2 regions of the Mycobacterium lacus genome follow, and region 2 is predicted to be linked to the other one. Evidence: predicted binding sites of a transcription regulator. Region 2 holds the regulator's gene; the other holds the start of a gene.

Region 1 (6,612 bases), 740 kb from region 2:
CCGTCGACGCCTTGGTCGAAGCCCGTCATCGCATGACCCCAGCGAATGTCGGCGTGGTATTCGAGGGCACGCGCGAGCAACACCTGAACCAACCTGGGCTGTCCCACCAGGAGCGTGAACAGTTGGGGATCCGGCACCGCGGCGAAATCCAATGCGAAGCCCGCAAACATTGCGCCGGGCGCTGGTTGAGGGGGTTCGGTCGTCCCCGCAAGCGTGCCGTACAAGCCGCGGTGGTCGAAGATCCGAACCCCTTGGCCGACAACGCCTTCGGCACGCCTCTGCTGGTTAGGGCCAGGACTGCCGTCCAACACCACCGGCCTGATGCCCGCCAGTCCCAGTTCGCAGGCCAGCATCAGCCCGTTGGGTCCGGCGCCCACGATCACGACCTCGACCACTAAGCAGAAACTACTAGTGCGGGTTTGCGGCGACAAGCAAGCGATTCGGCGCTCTAATGGCGGAACACCTCCGCACGCTAGTCACCACGTGTCCCAGTGCGTGAGGCTCTCGGCGGGCAGCCGCTTGGCGGGCCGGAAGTCGGTGCCTTTGGTGTAAGCGATCGGGAACAGCCCGCCCTGGCTGTAGCTGTCGTAGGGTATGCCGAGCACCTCGGCCACCTTGCGCTCGCCGTCGTCGAGCAGGTGCAGCGTCGTCCAGCACGAACCCAAACCACGGGAGCGCAGCGCCAGGCAGAAGCTCCAGACCGCCGGGAACAGCGACGCCCAGAACGACACACCGCCGATCGGCGAGTTGTCTTCGCGGCCTTGCAGGCACGGGACCATAAGGACCGGTGCCTCGTGCATGTGCTCGGCGAGATAGGTCGCGGAATCGCGGACGCGGCCCATTCGCTCACCGCGGGTGTCGCCCTCGGGGTAATTGGGTGCGGGCGCGCTGAGGTAGCCGCGGGCGTTGGCCAGATAGATGTCGCCGATGGCCTTTTTCTTGCCCGCGTCCTCGACGAACACCCACTGCCAGCCCTGCGAGTTGGAGCCGGTGGGCGCCTGCAGCGCCAGGTCGAGGCATTCCATCAGCACCTCACGTGGCACCGGCTTGTGGAAATTCAGGCGTTTGCGAACCGAGCGGGTGGTGCGCAGGACTTCGTCGACGGACAGGTGAAGTGTCATGTGCGGAGACTACCGTTGGCTCTGACCGTCGAACTGACACAAGAGGTTTCCAGCAGACTGGCCTCGGACCACTACGGGTGGCTGACCACGGTCGCCAAATCGGGACAGCCCGTACCCCGGCTGGTCTGGTTTGACTGCGACGGGGCCGGCCTGACCATGTACTCCGCGCCACAAGCAGCCAACGGGAAGACGAACCGTATGGGTGGACAGCTTGACCTGCTGCGGCGAAAGTGAATTCCACGACGCCTTGGCGGCGTGTCACGTCGCCCGTTTCACAATCGGCGCGGTGCTCAGCGGAAGTCGCGCGAACGGGAGCCGACCGCCAGGTTGACGCGTCCCATCCGCTCGGCCACGACGGTGACCGCGCCGCTGGCGTTTTGGACCCGACCGCGGATCAGCAGCGCCGGCGCCGTGTTCGCCAGCTTGCGGTGCCGCGCCCACACCCCCGGCGTGCAGAGCACGTTGACCATCCCGGTCTCGTCTTCGAGGTTGATGAACGTCACCCCCTGGGCCGTCGAGGGTCGCTGCCGATGGGTCACCGCGCCGGCGATCAGCACCCGGTCGCCGTCGGGCACGCTTAACAGCGCGCCGGCGGGCAGCACCCCCATCGCGTCCAGGTCCGCCCGCAGGAACTGCGTCGGATAACTGTCCGGGGAAATGCCGGTGGCCCACACGTCGGCGGCGGCCAGCTCCAGCTCGCTCATCCCCGGCAACGCCGGGATGTGCGACGACGAGCCCACACCGGGTAAGCGGTCCGGCCGTTGGGTGGCCGCGGCCCCGGCCGCCCACAGCGCCTCTCGCCGCGACATCCCAAAGCAGCCCAGCGCCCCGGCCGTCGCCAGCGCTTCGGCCTGCGGCACGGAAAGCTGCAGCCGGGACGTCAGGTCCAGCAGAGAGGCGAACGGGCCGTTGGCTTTTCGCTCCTCGACCAGCCTCTCGGCGAGGTCGTCACCGATGTAACGAACGGCGCCCAATCCGAGGCGGACCTCCGTTCCGGCGTTCTCCAATGAGGCGTGCGCCAGGCTGGCGTTGACGTCGGGTCCGCGCACCACCACGCCGTGCCGGCGCGCATCGGCGACCAGCGACTGGGGTGAATAGAAACCCATCGGCTGGGCCCTTAACAACGCCGCGCAGAACGCCGCCGGGTGGTGCAGCTTGAACCACGACGAGTAGAACACCAGCGAGGCGAAGGACAGCGCGTGGCTCTCCGGAAACCCAAAATTGGCGAACGCCTCCAGCTTTTCGTAGATCCGGTCGATCACCTCGTCGTCGGCGCCGTGCAGCGCGCGCATGCCGTCGTAGAACCGGCCGCGCAGCCGTCGCATGCGCTCGGTGGAACGCTTGGATCCCATGGCGCGGCGCAGCTGGTCGGCCTCGGCGGCGGAGAAGCCGGCGCAGTCGACCGCGAGCTGCATCAGCTGTTCCTGAAAAAGCGGTACCCCCAGCGTCTTTCGCAATGCTGGCTCCATCGACGGGTGGTCGTAACCGACCGGGTCGATGCCGTTGCGCCGCCGGATGTACGGGTGCACCGAACCGCCCTGGATGGGCCCGGGACGGATCAGCGCCACCTCCACCACCAGGTCGTAGAACATCCGCGGCCGCAGCCTCGGCAAGGTGGCCATCTGCGCCCGCGATTCCACCTGGAACACGCCGACGGAATCCGCGCGGGCCAGCATCTCGTAGACCGCCGGCTCGGAAAGGTCGAGGCGGGCCAGGTCCACCTCGATGCCCTTGTGTTCGGCCACCAGGTCCATCGCGTAGTGCAGCGCCGAGAGCATGCCCAGCCCGAGCAGGTCGAACTTCACCAAACCGATTGCTGCACAGTCGTCTTTGTCCCACTGCAGGACGCTGCGGTTCTCCATGCGGGCCCACTCCACCGGGCACACGTCGGCGATCGGGCGGTCGCAGATCACCATGCCGCCGGAATGGATGCCCATGTGCCGCGGCAGGTTCCGGATCTGGGTCGCCAGGTCGATCACCTGTTGCGGGATGTCCTCAATGTCGGCGGCGTCCAACCCATTCCAGTGACCGATCTGCTTGCTCCAGGCGTCCTGCTGGCCCTGCGAGAAGCCCAGGGCGCGGGCCATGTCGCGCACGGCGCTGCGCCCCCGGTAGGTGATGACGTTGGCAACCTGGGCGGCGTAGTCACGGCCGTATTTGTCGTAGACGTACTGGATGACCTTTTCGCGCTGGTCCGATTCGATGTCGACGTCGATGTCGGGTGGCCCATCACGGGCGGGCGATAAAAAGCGCTCGAACAACAGCTCGTTGGCTATCGGATCGACGGCGGTGACGCCGAGGGCATAGCAGACCGCGGAGTTGGCCGCCGATCCCCTGCCCTGACACAGGATGTTGTTCTCCCGGCAAAACCGGGTGATGTCGTGCACCACCAGGAAGTAGCCTGGAAATGCCAGTTGGGCAATGACTTTCAGCTCATGCTCGATCTGCGAGTACGCCCGGGGCGCTGCGTCAGGAGCCCCGTAGCGATCGCGGGCGCCCGCCATGACCAGCGACCGCAGCCAGCTGTCCTCGGTGTCCCCGTCGGGTACGGCGAACGGCGGCAGCCGCGGCGCGATGAGCGCCAGCCCGAACGCGCACTGCTCGCCGAGCTCGGCGGCGGCCGTCACCGCGTCGGGATGCCAGGCGAACAGCCGGGCCATCTCCTCGCCGGACCGTAGGTGCGAGCCGCCCAGCGGAGCCAGCCACCCGGCGGCAGAGTCCAGGGACTGCCGGGCCCGGATCGCGCCCATCGCCATGGCCAGCCGACTGCGTGACGGATGGGCGAAATGGGCTCCGGTAGTGGCCACGACGCCGACACCGAAACGCGGCGCCAGCTCGGCCAGCGCCGCGTTGTGTTCGTCGTCGAGCGGTTGACCATGATGGGTCAACTCGATGCTGACCCGGCCGGCGCCGAACCGGTCCACCAGGTCGGCCAGCGCCCGCCCCGCCGCGTCCGGGCCGGAGTCGGAAAGCGCCTGGCGCACATGACCTTTCCGGCAACCCGTCAGGATGTGCCAGTGCCCGCCGGCCGCCTCGGTCAGCGCGTCGTAGTCATAGCGCGGCTTGCCCTTCTCGCCGCCGGCCAGATGCGCCGCGGCCAGTTGACGCGACAGTCGTCGGTAACCTTCCGGGCCGCGGGCCAGCACCAGCAGGTGCGGCCCGGGCGGATCGGGCTGCTCGGTACGGGCCTGCGATCCCAGCGACAGCTCGGCGCCGAATACGGTACGCACGTCAAGCTCCGCGGCCGCCTCGGCGAACCGCACCGCCCCGTACAGGCCGTTGTGGTCGGTCAGCGCGAGGGCACGCAAACCCAGCCGGGCAGCCTCTTCGACCAGTTCCTCCGGCGTGCTGGCTCCGTCGAGGAAGCTGTACGCGGAATGCGCATGCAGCTCGGCATACGCGACGGACGAGCGGACCGTCCGGGCCCGGTCTGGCGGCTGGTACGTCTCGCGCCGGCGAGACCACGGACCGTCATCAGCGGGTTCAGCTGCAACCGGCGCACCGGCATGGCGCGGTTTTCCGTCGAGTACCCGCACCATTTCCGCCCAGCTCGGCGGCCCGTTGCTAAAGCCCATGCCCACCAGTCTATCGAAAGTTTGTTCGATATCGAGGGCCCCGGCATGTTTTGCCGTTTAACATGTCGTTAACTGCAAAACACGTTCTTAACCTTGCGGGCCTACCGCTCCCAGCGGCTCGCGACGGATACTGGTACCACTTCAAAAACACGGCGGGGACCAGTCATGCCACAGCTGATGACACTGGATCCGGGCTTCCTCAAAGCTCAGGACCCTGATCGGCACGCCAGCCTGGCGATCGGCGCGGTCGCCATCATCGGCGGCGCCGTGCCTGATTTCGGCCTGCTCAAAGCGCTTCTGGCAGAGCGGATTCAGGCGATTCCGCGGTGCACGCAGGTGCTGCGGGCGGGGTGGGTCAACGATCCCGGATTCGACCTCAACCATCATGTGCGACGGATGGCGCTGCCCTGGCCGGGCGACGACGCCGAGCTGTTCCGGGCGATCGCCTACGCCCTGGAGCGCCCCCTCGACCTGGACCTCCCGCTGTGGGAGTGCTGGGTCATCGAGGGCCTGAAAGACAATCGCTGGGCGATCCTGGTGAAGATCCACCACTACCTGACCGACGACATCTCGGCGGCCCAGCTCCTTACCAGGCTCTGTGACGATGTCGACACCGACACGTTCGCTAATGATGCTGCTACCAAACAGGTTTCGTCGTCAGACCACATGCGGAGCTGGGCCGATGTCCTGTGGCGCACGTCTGCAGCCGTCTACAACGTGGCCGCACGCGCTGCGGAAACCGCCGCCGCAGCGATACGTTCCACGTGCGTATCGTCGATCGGCCCCGCCACCACCATGCGGCGGTACGACGCGGTGCGGATTCCCCTCGCCGCGGTCGACAGCGTGTGCCGCAAGTTCGGTGTGACCACCAACGACGTTGCCCTCGCGGCCATCAGCGAGGGTTTCCGGACGGTGCTGCTGCAGCGCGGCGAGCAACCGCGCGCCGACTCGCTGCGCACCTTGGAGAAAACCGACAATCGTGTCTCGGCCATGCTGCCGTATCTTCCGGTCGAGCACGATGACCCGGTTCGGCGACTGCGGGCCGTGCACAACCGGTTGCACCAGACCACCCAGGACGGCCGTCGCCAAACCGGCAGCCTCTCGGACCTGACAACCAGCTACCGGCCGTTGATGTTGTGCGCCAAGGCCATTCAAACGCTCGCTCGGCTACCGCAACAGGGCATCGTGACGCTCGCGACCAACGCACCCGGGCCACGGCACCGGTTACGGCTGATGGGCCAATGGATGGACCAGCTGCTGCCAATCCCGCCGACCGCGCACCGGCTCAGCACCGGGGTGGCGGTGCTCAGCTATGGCGAAGAGTTGGTATTCGGCATCACCGCCGACTATGACGCCGCACCCGACATGAAGCGGCTGGCCGCCGGCATCGAATCGGGGATAGCGCGGCTGGCGGCGCTCAGCGAAGACTCCGTCCTACTGTTCACCAAAGACGGACGCAAGCGTTCATCCCGCGGACAACGGAGGCGGGCACCCCGATCCGCGCCGGGGCGGCACTGACCCGCTCTCGTCGGCATCGACCACCGTGAGAAGGTGGGGCGTGCGCAAGTTGGGGCCGGTTATCATCGACCCGCGCCGCCACGACGCCGTCCTGTTCGATGCCGCGTTGGAATCCACGGCGCTGATCGGGCAATTGCTGGAGGTCGGCGTCGGTACCGGCGTCTTTTCCGCGAGCGGTGGCGACCTGATCGAGGCGGCCAACCACCTGGCCGCGCGGCCGGGCCGGTGCGTCGTCGTCGCGGCCGACGCGGCCGGCGTCGCGGCCGGGCGTAAGGGTGGATTCGCCCTGGTGATCGGTGTCGACCGGACGGGGCATCGCGATGCTTTGCGCGATCACGGCGCCGACACGGTGGTCACCGACCTGCGTGAGCTTGGCGTGCGGACCGGAGACCGGCGGA
Region 2 (6,612 bases):
CAAGCTCAAGGGCCCCACCGGCAAACTCGGCGCGCCGGTCGGCGACCAGACCGTGGATGGCGACGTCGTGTCGCAAAAATTCACCGGCGGAAAGATCTCCTGGAACCGCGCGACGAACACGTTCACCACCGACCCGGCGAACCTGGCACCGTTGCTGTCCGGTCTACAAGTGTCAGGGCAAAACCAGCCCAGCACTTCCGCGTCGCCGCCGCACGCCAAGGCGTTCACCTGGCACTGGTGGTACTTGATGGGTGTCATCCCGGTGCTGCTACTGATCGTCATGTTCGCATTGGTGGCGATCGGGTGGCGTCGGCGCCGTACCGCCCCTGACACCACCGCCTACGAGCATGACTACGAGGAGGACGCGGCCTACGAGAGCGCCGCGGCTGACGGGCACTGGCCGCATGAGGACGCCGATCTCGGCCTCGAGCACTACTACCCGGGCGACCAGCATCCGCCGGACGACTATGGGCTGCATGCCGGCTCCGTGTCGCGGGTCAGCTGGCCACGAGGCGCCGCGGCTGGTGCCGGCCAGACGGAGCATGTCCCGACCGGCCGAGCGTACGGCGGCGACGTCGCGCCCCGATCCGACGAGGGCTTCGCGTTCGAAGAGCAGGATGCCGACGCGGTGGACACCACGCCCACCCCCGTCGTGACGGATGCCGACCTGCGCAGTGCCGGCTTTCCGGACGCAGCGGTAGCCGAGACCGTCATTCCCGAGCCTGTCGTTCCGGAAGTCGTGGCCGCAGACGAGGTGTTTCCGGACGACGTTGGTCCGGACATCGCGGGTGCCAAGGCCCGGGCTTCGGAGATGGGATTCCCGGAGACCGCTGTCCCCGAACCCGAGGTGAGAACCGGGCGCCACGCCGCCGCGGAGCCCGGGGCAGATGCTTTTGAGGCGGTCGCCGCGGCGGCCGCGGAAATGCCGAGCGCGCCACCGGCCGGGGTCGCGCCCGCTCCGGCCGCGCGTCCCACGATCCATCTGCCGCTGGACGACCCGTACCAGGCGCCCGAGGGTTACCCCATCAAGGCGAGCGCGCGCTTCGGTTTGTATTACAGCCCCAGCAGCGCCCTGTATCACGACACGCTCGCCGAAATCTGGTTCGCCAGCGAAGAAGTCGCACAGGCCAACGGCTTCATCAAGGCCGACTGAACGCCCGGCCCTATATTTTGCGAATCACCGTGACGACCTTGCCCAGCACCGTCGCGTCGTTGCCGGGTATGGGATCGAACGCCGGGTTGTGCGGCATCAGCCAGACCTGACCGCGCGCTCGCTTGAAGGTTTTCACGGTGGCCTCGCCGTCGATCATGGCCGCGACAATGTCGCCGTTGTCGGCGACGTTCTGTTGCCGCACCACCACCCAGTCGCCGTCACAGATGGCGGCTTCGATCATCGAGTCACCGACCACCTTGAGCAGGAACAGGGTGCCCTCGCCGACCAACTCGCGGGGCAACGGGAAGACGTCTTCGACGGCCTCCTCGGCAAGGATCGGACCGCCTGCCGCGATGCGTCCGAGGACCGGGACAAAGGTGGGCTCCGGCAAGGCATCCGAGCCCGCGACTTCGGTGCTGGGCGGCGGTGTCGCGTCGTCGGCACCGCGCACGTCGACCGCCCGTGGGCGGTTGGGGTCACGGCGCAGGTAGCCCTTGCGCTCCAGGGTGCGGAGCTGGTGAGCAACCGAGGACGTCGACGTTAGACCCACGGCGTCGCAGATTTCCCGGATGCTCGGCGGGTATCCGCGGCCGGTGACCGAAGCGCGGATGACGTTCAGGATGGTGCGCTGTCGCTCCGTCAGCGTCGAATCCACGGGCATCAAGCGGCCATCGGCGGCGTCTGCTTCAGATCTCTTACGCCGGGTCGAGGTGTCGGTGTTGTCGCTCATGGCACTGAATGTAGCCGCAGCGGCGCAAATAATCAAACATGTGTTCGACAAGTGTGTCGCGGGCGCCGGCTGACCGGCGCCGACGAAACCTGTCGGCGGGATGCTCTAGCGTTTTGTTCGCGCGACACGCTCCGCTCAAATGTTCGATATCGAACACACGAGCGACTAGTGTCGAACATACGAGCGAGAACCCGTCGACCGGAGGAACAAGATGATGCTCAGCCAGGCAGGCCCGTCGCGTACGCGTGGTGTGCGTGGCCCGGTCCACGGGCCGTTCGTCGCGCAACCTCGGCCCGGCCGGGTTGCGTTGGCGCCGTCGCGGAGGCCCGGCCCGTCGAGGCCAGCGGGGGCACCGCTGCGCTACCACCGAACGGGTGTCGCGTTCTCGACCGCGCCCCATCGCACTCGTCCCGTCACGCTGACGACGACGGTGGGGCTGGCCCTGCTCGCCGGGGTGATCACGCTCTGGCTCGGCTTGGTAGGCCATTTCGGGGGCATGATCAACGGCGACCCCGCCGATGCGGCGGCTCGAGTACCCGACAGGCTCGCGGTGGTGCGGGTTGAAGACGGCGAGTCCCTGCGGGACGTGGCCGCGCGGGTCGCGCCCGACGCGCCGGTGCGCCGGGTCGCTGACCGTATCCGTGAACTCAACGCCTTGGACTCGACGACGCTAAGCGCGGGCCAGACCCTGATCGTGCCGGTCGGCTGAGAGAATCACGATGGAGCGCGAAAACGGCTCTACGCCAAGGCTCCTCGGTAATCGGGGCATAGAGCTCGTATGGATGGCGGCCGCATTGGCCGTGCGGGCGAGCGCACAGGTACTCTCGGAGTGGTCTGCGGTACCTGGATATCAGCACGGCGAAGGAGCGGCCATGCACTGTCCGTTCTGCCGGCATCCCGACTCCCGGGTGATCGACTCGCGGGAAACCGACGAGGGCCAGGCCATTCGGCGCCGCCGGTCGTGTCCTGAGTGTGGACGACGGTTCACCACCGTAGAAACCGCGGTCCTTGCTGTGGTCAAGCGCAGCGGTGTCACAGAACCCTTCAGCCGGGACAAAGTCATCAGTGGCGTTCGTCGGGCCTGTCAGGGCCGTCAAGTGGACGACGACGCGTTGAACCTTCTGGCCCAGCAGGTGGAGGACACGGTGCGCGCCGCCGGGTCGCCGGAGGTCCCAAGTCACGAAGTTGGCCTGGCGATCCTCGGGCCGTTGCGCGAACTCGACGAGGTCGCATACCTGCGCTTCGCGTCGGTGTACCGGTCCTTCTCGTCGGCGGACGACTTCGAGCGCGAAATCGAGGCGCTTCGCGCGCACCGCAAGGTATCGACTCCGAGTTGACGGATCGTCGCGGGGCTCGGTTGGATTGGCCCGCTCTTGCCCGCACGCGGGTGGTACCCCGCCGCACGCCGCGTTCCGCGGCCCGCATCGTCGCGGCGCTAGGCTGGCTTCATGCCTGCCGACCTGCACCCCGACCTCGAGGAGTTGGCGCCCCTGCTTGGTAGTTGGGCCGGCCGTGGCGCGGGCAAGTATCCGACGATCGAGCCGTTCGAGTACTTCGAGGAAGTCCTGTTCTCCCACGTGGGCAAGCCATTTCTGGCCTACGCGCAAAAGACCAGGGCGGTCGCCGACGGGAAGCCGTTGCACGCCGAGACGGGGTATCTCCGCGTGCCGAGACCAGGTCACGTTGAACTGGTTCTGGCGCATCCGAGCGGCATCACCGAAATCGAGGTGGGCACCTATTCGGTGACCGGTGACCTCGTCGAGATCGAGTTATCCACGAGTCCGATCGGGGCCATCGGATTGACGCCGACCGCCAAAGAGGTAACTGCACTTGGCCGTTCCGTACGCGTGGCGGGCGACGACCTTTCGTACGCGTTGCGGATGGGCGCGGTCGGGCAACCCTTGCAGGATCACCTCGCGGCCACGTTGCACCGACAGCACTGACCTCCGCGTCAGTCAACGTGTGTGACACCGTCGTTGACGACCCGGCCGGCAACCCGAACCCAGCCCTCGGGGCTCCAGGTGGTTTCGATTATCGATCCCTTGCCCTGGATGATGACGAGGTCGCGGCTGAGGTAGTCGGTCATCCGTACGGCCGCGGAACCGGTGGCTTCGTCTTCCGGGACGCCCAGGTTGTCGGCAAACATTCGGGCACGCAATGATCCGGCCGCCCGGTCGGTCCACGTCCACAGGTAGTGCGCGATGTCGTCGGGAAAATCGGCGGGGTCGGCGGCCGCAAGATCGTCGAGTGAATCGAGGTCGTGGATGGCCAACTCAGGTGCCCACTCTGCGCGTGCTCTAATCGCGGTGAGGTCGCCTTCATAGCTCACCTGCACGATGCCGGCCGGCACCTGCAGCGTGTTGATCGGCATGCCGCTCTCGCGCAGCCACCAGGACGCCCCTACGGTTGGGTGGCCGGCGAACGGGACCTCGGTTCGCGGAGTGTAGATCGCAGCGTGTGCGGTGGTCGAGCCGGGGTGGGGAAGGTCAACGAATACCGTTTCGCTGAAGCCCAATTGGGCCGCCAGGTGCTGCCGATCCCGTGGTTCAACCTTGCTGGCATCGACCACGCCAAGCGGATTCCCGAAGTTCCCGTCCGAGTCTGTGAAAACCCGCAACACCGTGACGTCGATTCCCATGGCCTGACTGTACGACGCGGTGCGGCCAGATGATCAGGTGGCGCTGCGTTCGTCGGCGCCCATGGCGTTCAGCACGGCGACGCGAGTGTCGGCCGGGCCCGACACCGTACGTTCGCCGCTGCCCGTGCGGAGCAACTCGCGAAGCGCGACCTGGTCGTATTCGGCGGGCTGGGTGGTGTCGATGAAGCGCTGGACGACGTCGATGAATCGGGCTGGGTCGTCGTGGAACGGGAAATGGCCTGAGCCCTCGAAGATCTCCAGCTGGGAGCCCGGCATGGCGGCGTGCGCCATGTGGGCGTGGCGCACCGGTACCACCACATCCCGCGTGCCCCAAATGATCTGCACCGGGATGGCCTGCGTCAAATAACATCGGTCCAGCATGGTGACGATCTGCCCGCGCCAATCGACCACAGCCCGCAAGGTGCGGCTGAACGCCGAGGAGGCCGTCGGTTCCGGTAGGTCATCCAGGATCCGCAGCACATTCGGCAGGTCGCGTCCCAGGCCGGTCGATCCGAGCACCACGCCTACCACCCGCCCGACCAGCTGAACGGCAGGCAGCACCAGGGGTAACCGCAGCAAGGCCAGGGCCTCGCTGCCCATCGGCAACGAGGCCAGTCTCAGGACGACGTTGACATCCTTGGTGACGCCGCCGGCAGCGACCAGAACCAGCCGCTCGACCAGCTGCGGGAATTGGTAGGCGAATTGCATCGCCACCCCACCGCCAAGCGAATGTCCGATAACGGTCACCCGCTCGATATCGAGCACGCTAAGCAGGTCGCGCATTCCGTTGGCGTACGCCGCGACCGAATAGTCGGCGCGCGGCTTGTCGGACTTCCCGTGGCCCAGCAGATCCGGGGCGATGACCGTGAACCGCTGTGCGAGCTTGGCGTGAATGTCATTCCAGGTGGTCGAATTGTCACCGATGCCATGGATCAGGAGAATTGCCGGCCCGTCACCCGCGATGCGGAACGCCCGCTGGTAACCGTGAATGGTGCGGAACTGTAATGAGGGCGCAGTCACTTCCCGCACCGGGCGAAGATTGCGCTTCCGCTCGGTCATCTCGCCAACCTCGTTGTCGGGCTGAATGGGGCGTTCGAGAGGGTTAAGCCGGTTCGTCGTCGTCAAACTTCTTCTCTGCCTGCTGAGCTAGGAATCGCTCGAACTCGGCCCCAAGCTCGTCGCCGCTAGGCAGGTCTTCGTCGCGTGCTAGTAACGACCTGTTCGCCTGAGCGTCGATGAACGCATCGTACTGACGCTCGAGCGCGGCCACCACTTGAGCGACCTCGGCGCTCGCCTGGACCTGCTCGTCGATCTTGGCCCGGATGTCCGCTGCCGCTTCGGCCAGCGCCGCGAGCGGCAGCTGCAGCGATCCGGTCTTTGCCACTTGCTCAAGCAGCGCCTGGGCGGCGGCGGGGTAGTCGGTTTGAGTGAGGTAGTGCGGGACGTGCACGGTGAACCCGACGACCTCGTGACCGTTTTGGGCCATTCGGTATTCCAGCAGGTTGGAAGCGCTACCAGGAACCTGGATCTCGGAGATCCATGGCTGGAAGTCGGCGATCAGTTCTCGGTTGTTGGAGTGTGCAGTCATCGTGATCGGCCGGGTGTGTGGAACCGCCATCGGGACGGTACCCAGGCCGATGGTTTGCCGTACCCCCAGACGCTCGGCCAGCAGTCGCACCGCCGTGATGAAGCGTTCCCACTTCAGATCCGGTTCCATGCCGGCCAGCAGCAGAAACGGCGTGCCGACGCTGTCGCGCAGCGCGTACAAGCTGAGCTCGGGATCCTCGTAGTGGGTGAAGTGGTCGGTCTTGAAGGTCATCAGCGGGCGCCGCGATCGATAGTCCAGCAGCTCGTCGATCGCAAAGGACGCGACGAGCTCTGTGTCCAGGGCAGCCTTGAGGTGCGCGGCTGCCAGCCGGATCGCGTGCCCCGCGTCGGAGAAGCCCTCCAAAGCGTGCACTAATACCGGACCGCGGCCATCGGAGGTCACCAACTGAGGCGCCGGGAACTCGAGCTCGTACATGCCGGGTTGGCCTGGCTGGTAGTACTGTCCCTCTTCGGGGTCCTGATCGTGAGCCATGGGTTTTGCCT

The links. Region 2 encodes LexA, which represses DNA repair genes until DNA is damaged. Its sites were predicted from a motif close to CGAACANNTGTTCG; they were not measured.
Region 1: the regulator LexA is predicted to act here: its motif matches at 4,711-4,724, upstream of G6N24_RS16300 (error-prone DNA polymerase).

What each region holds. Positions count from the first base shown of each region.
Region 1 covers NZ_AP022581.1:3,557,557-3,564,168, forward strand. Annotated here, with positions in the region: gene G6N24_RS16285 (FAD-dependent monooxygenase) at 1-395, opposite strand, end outside; gene G6N24_RS16290 (nitroreductase family protein) at 477-1,121, opposite strand; partial or broken gene G6N24_RS16295 (TIGR03667 family PPOX class F420-dependent oxidoreductase) at 1,143-1,301, shown strand; gene G6N24_RS16300 (error-prone DNA polymerase) at 1,412-4,696, opposite strand; gene G6N24_RS16305 (wax ester/triacylglycerol synthase family O-acyltransferase) at 4,862-6,214, shown strand; gene otsB (trehalose-phosphatase) at 6,255-6,612, shown strand, end outside.
Region 2 covers NZ_AP022581.1:2,815,059-2,821,670, reverse strand. Annotated here, with positions in the region: gene G6N24_RS12965 (LGFP repeat-containing protein) at 1-1,153, shown strand, start outside; gene lexA (transcriptional repressor LexA) at 1,164-1,883, opposite strand; gene G6N24_RS12955 (LysM peptidoglycan-binding domain-containing protein) at 2,095-2,592, shown strand; gene nrdR (transcriptional regulator NrdR) at 2,756-3,220, shown strand; gene G6N24_RS12945 (peroxynitrite isomerase) at 3,332-3,826, shown strand; gene G6N24_RS12940 (PhzF family phenazine biosynthesis protein) at 3,835-4,521, opposite strand; gene G6N24_RS12935 (alpha/beta fold hydrolase) at 4,555-5,580, opposite strand; gene G6N24_RS12930 (proteasome assembly chaperone family protein) at 5,624-6,601, opposite strand.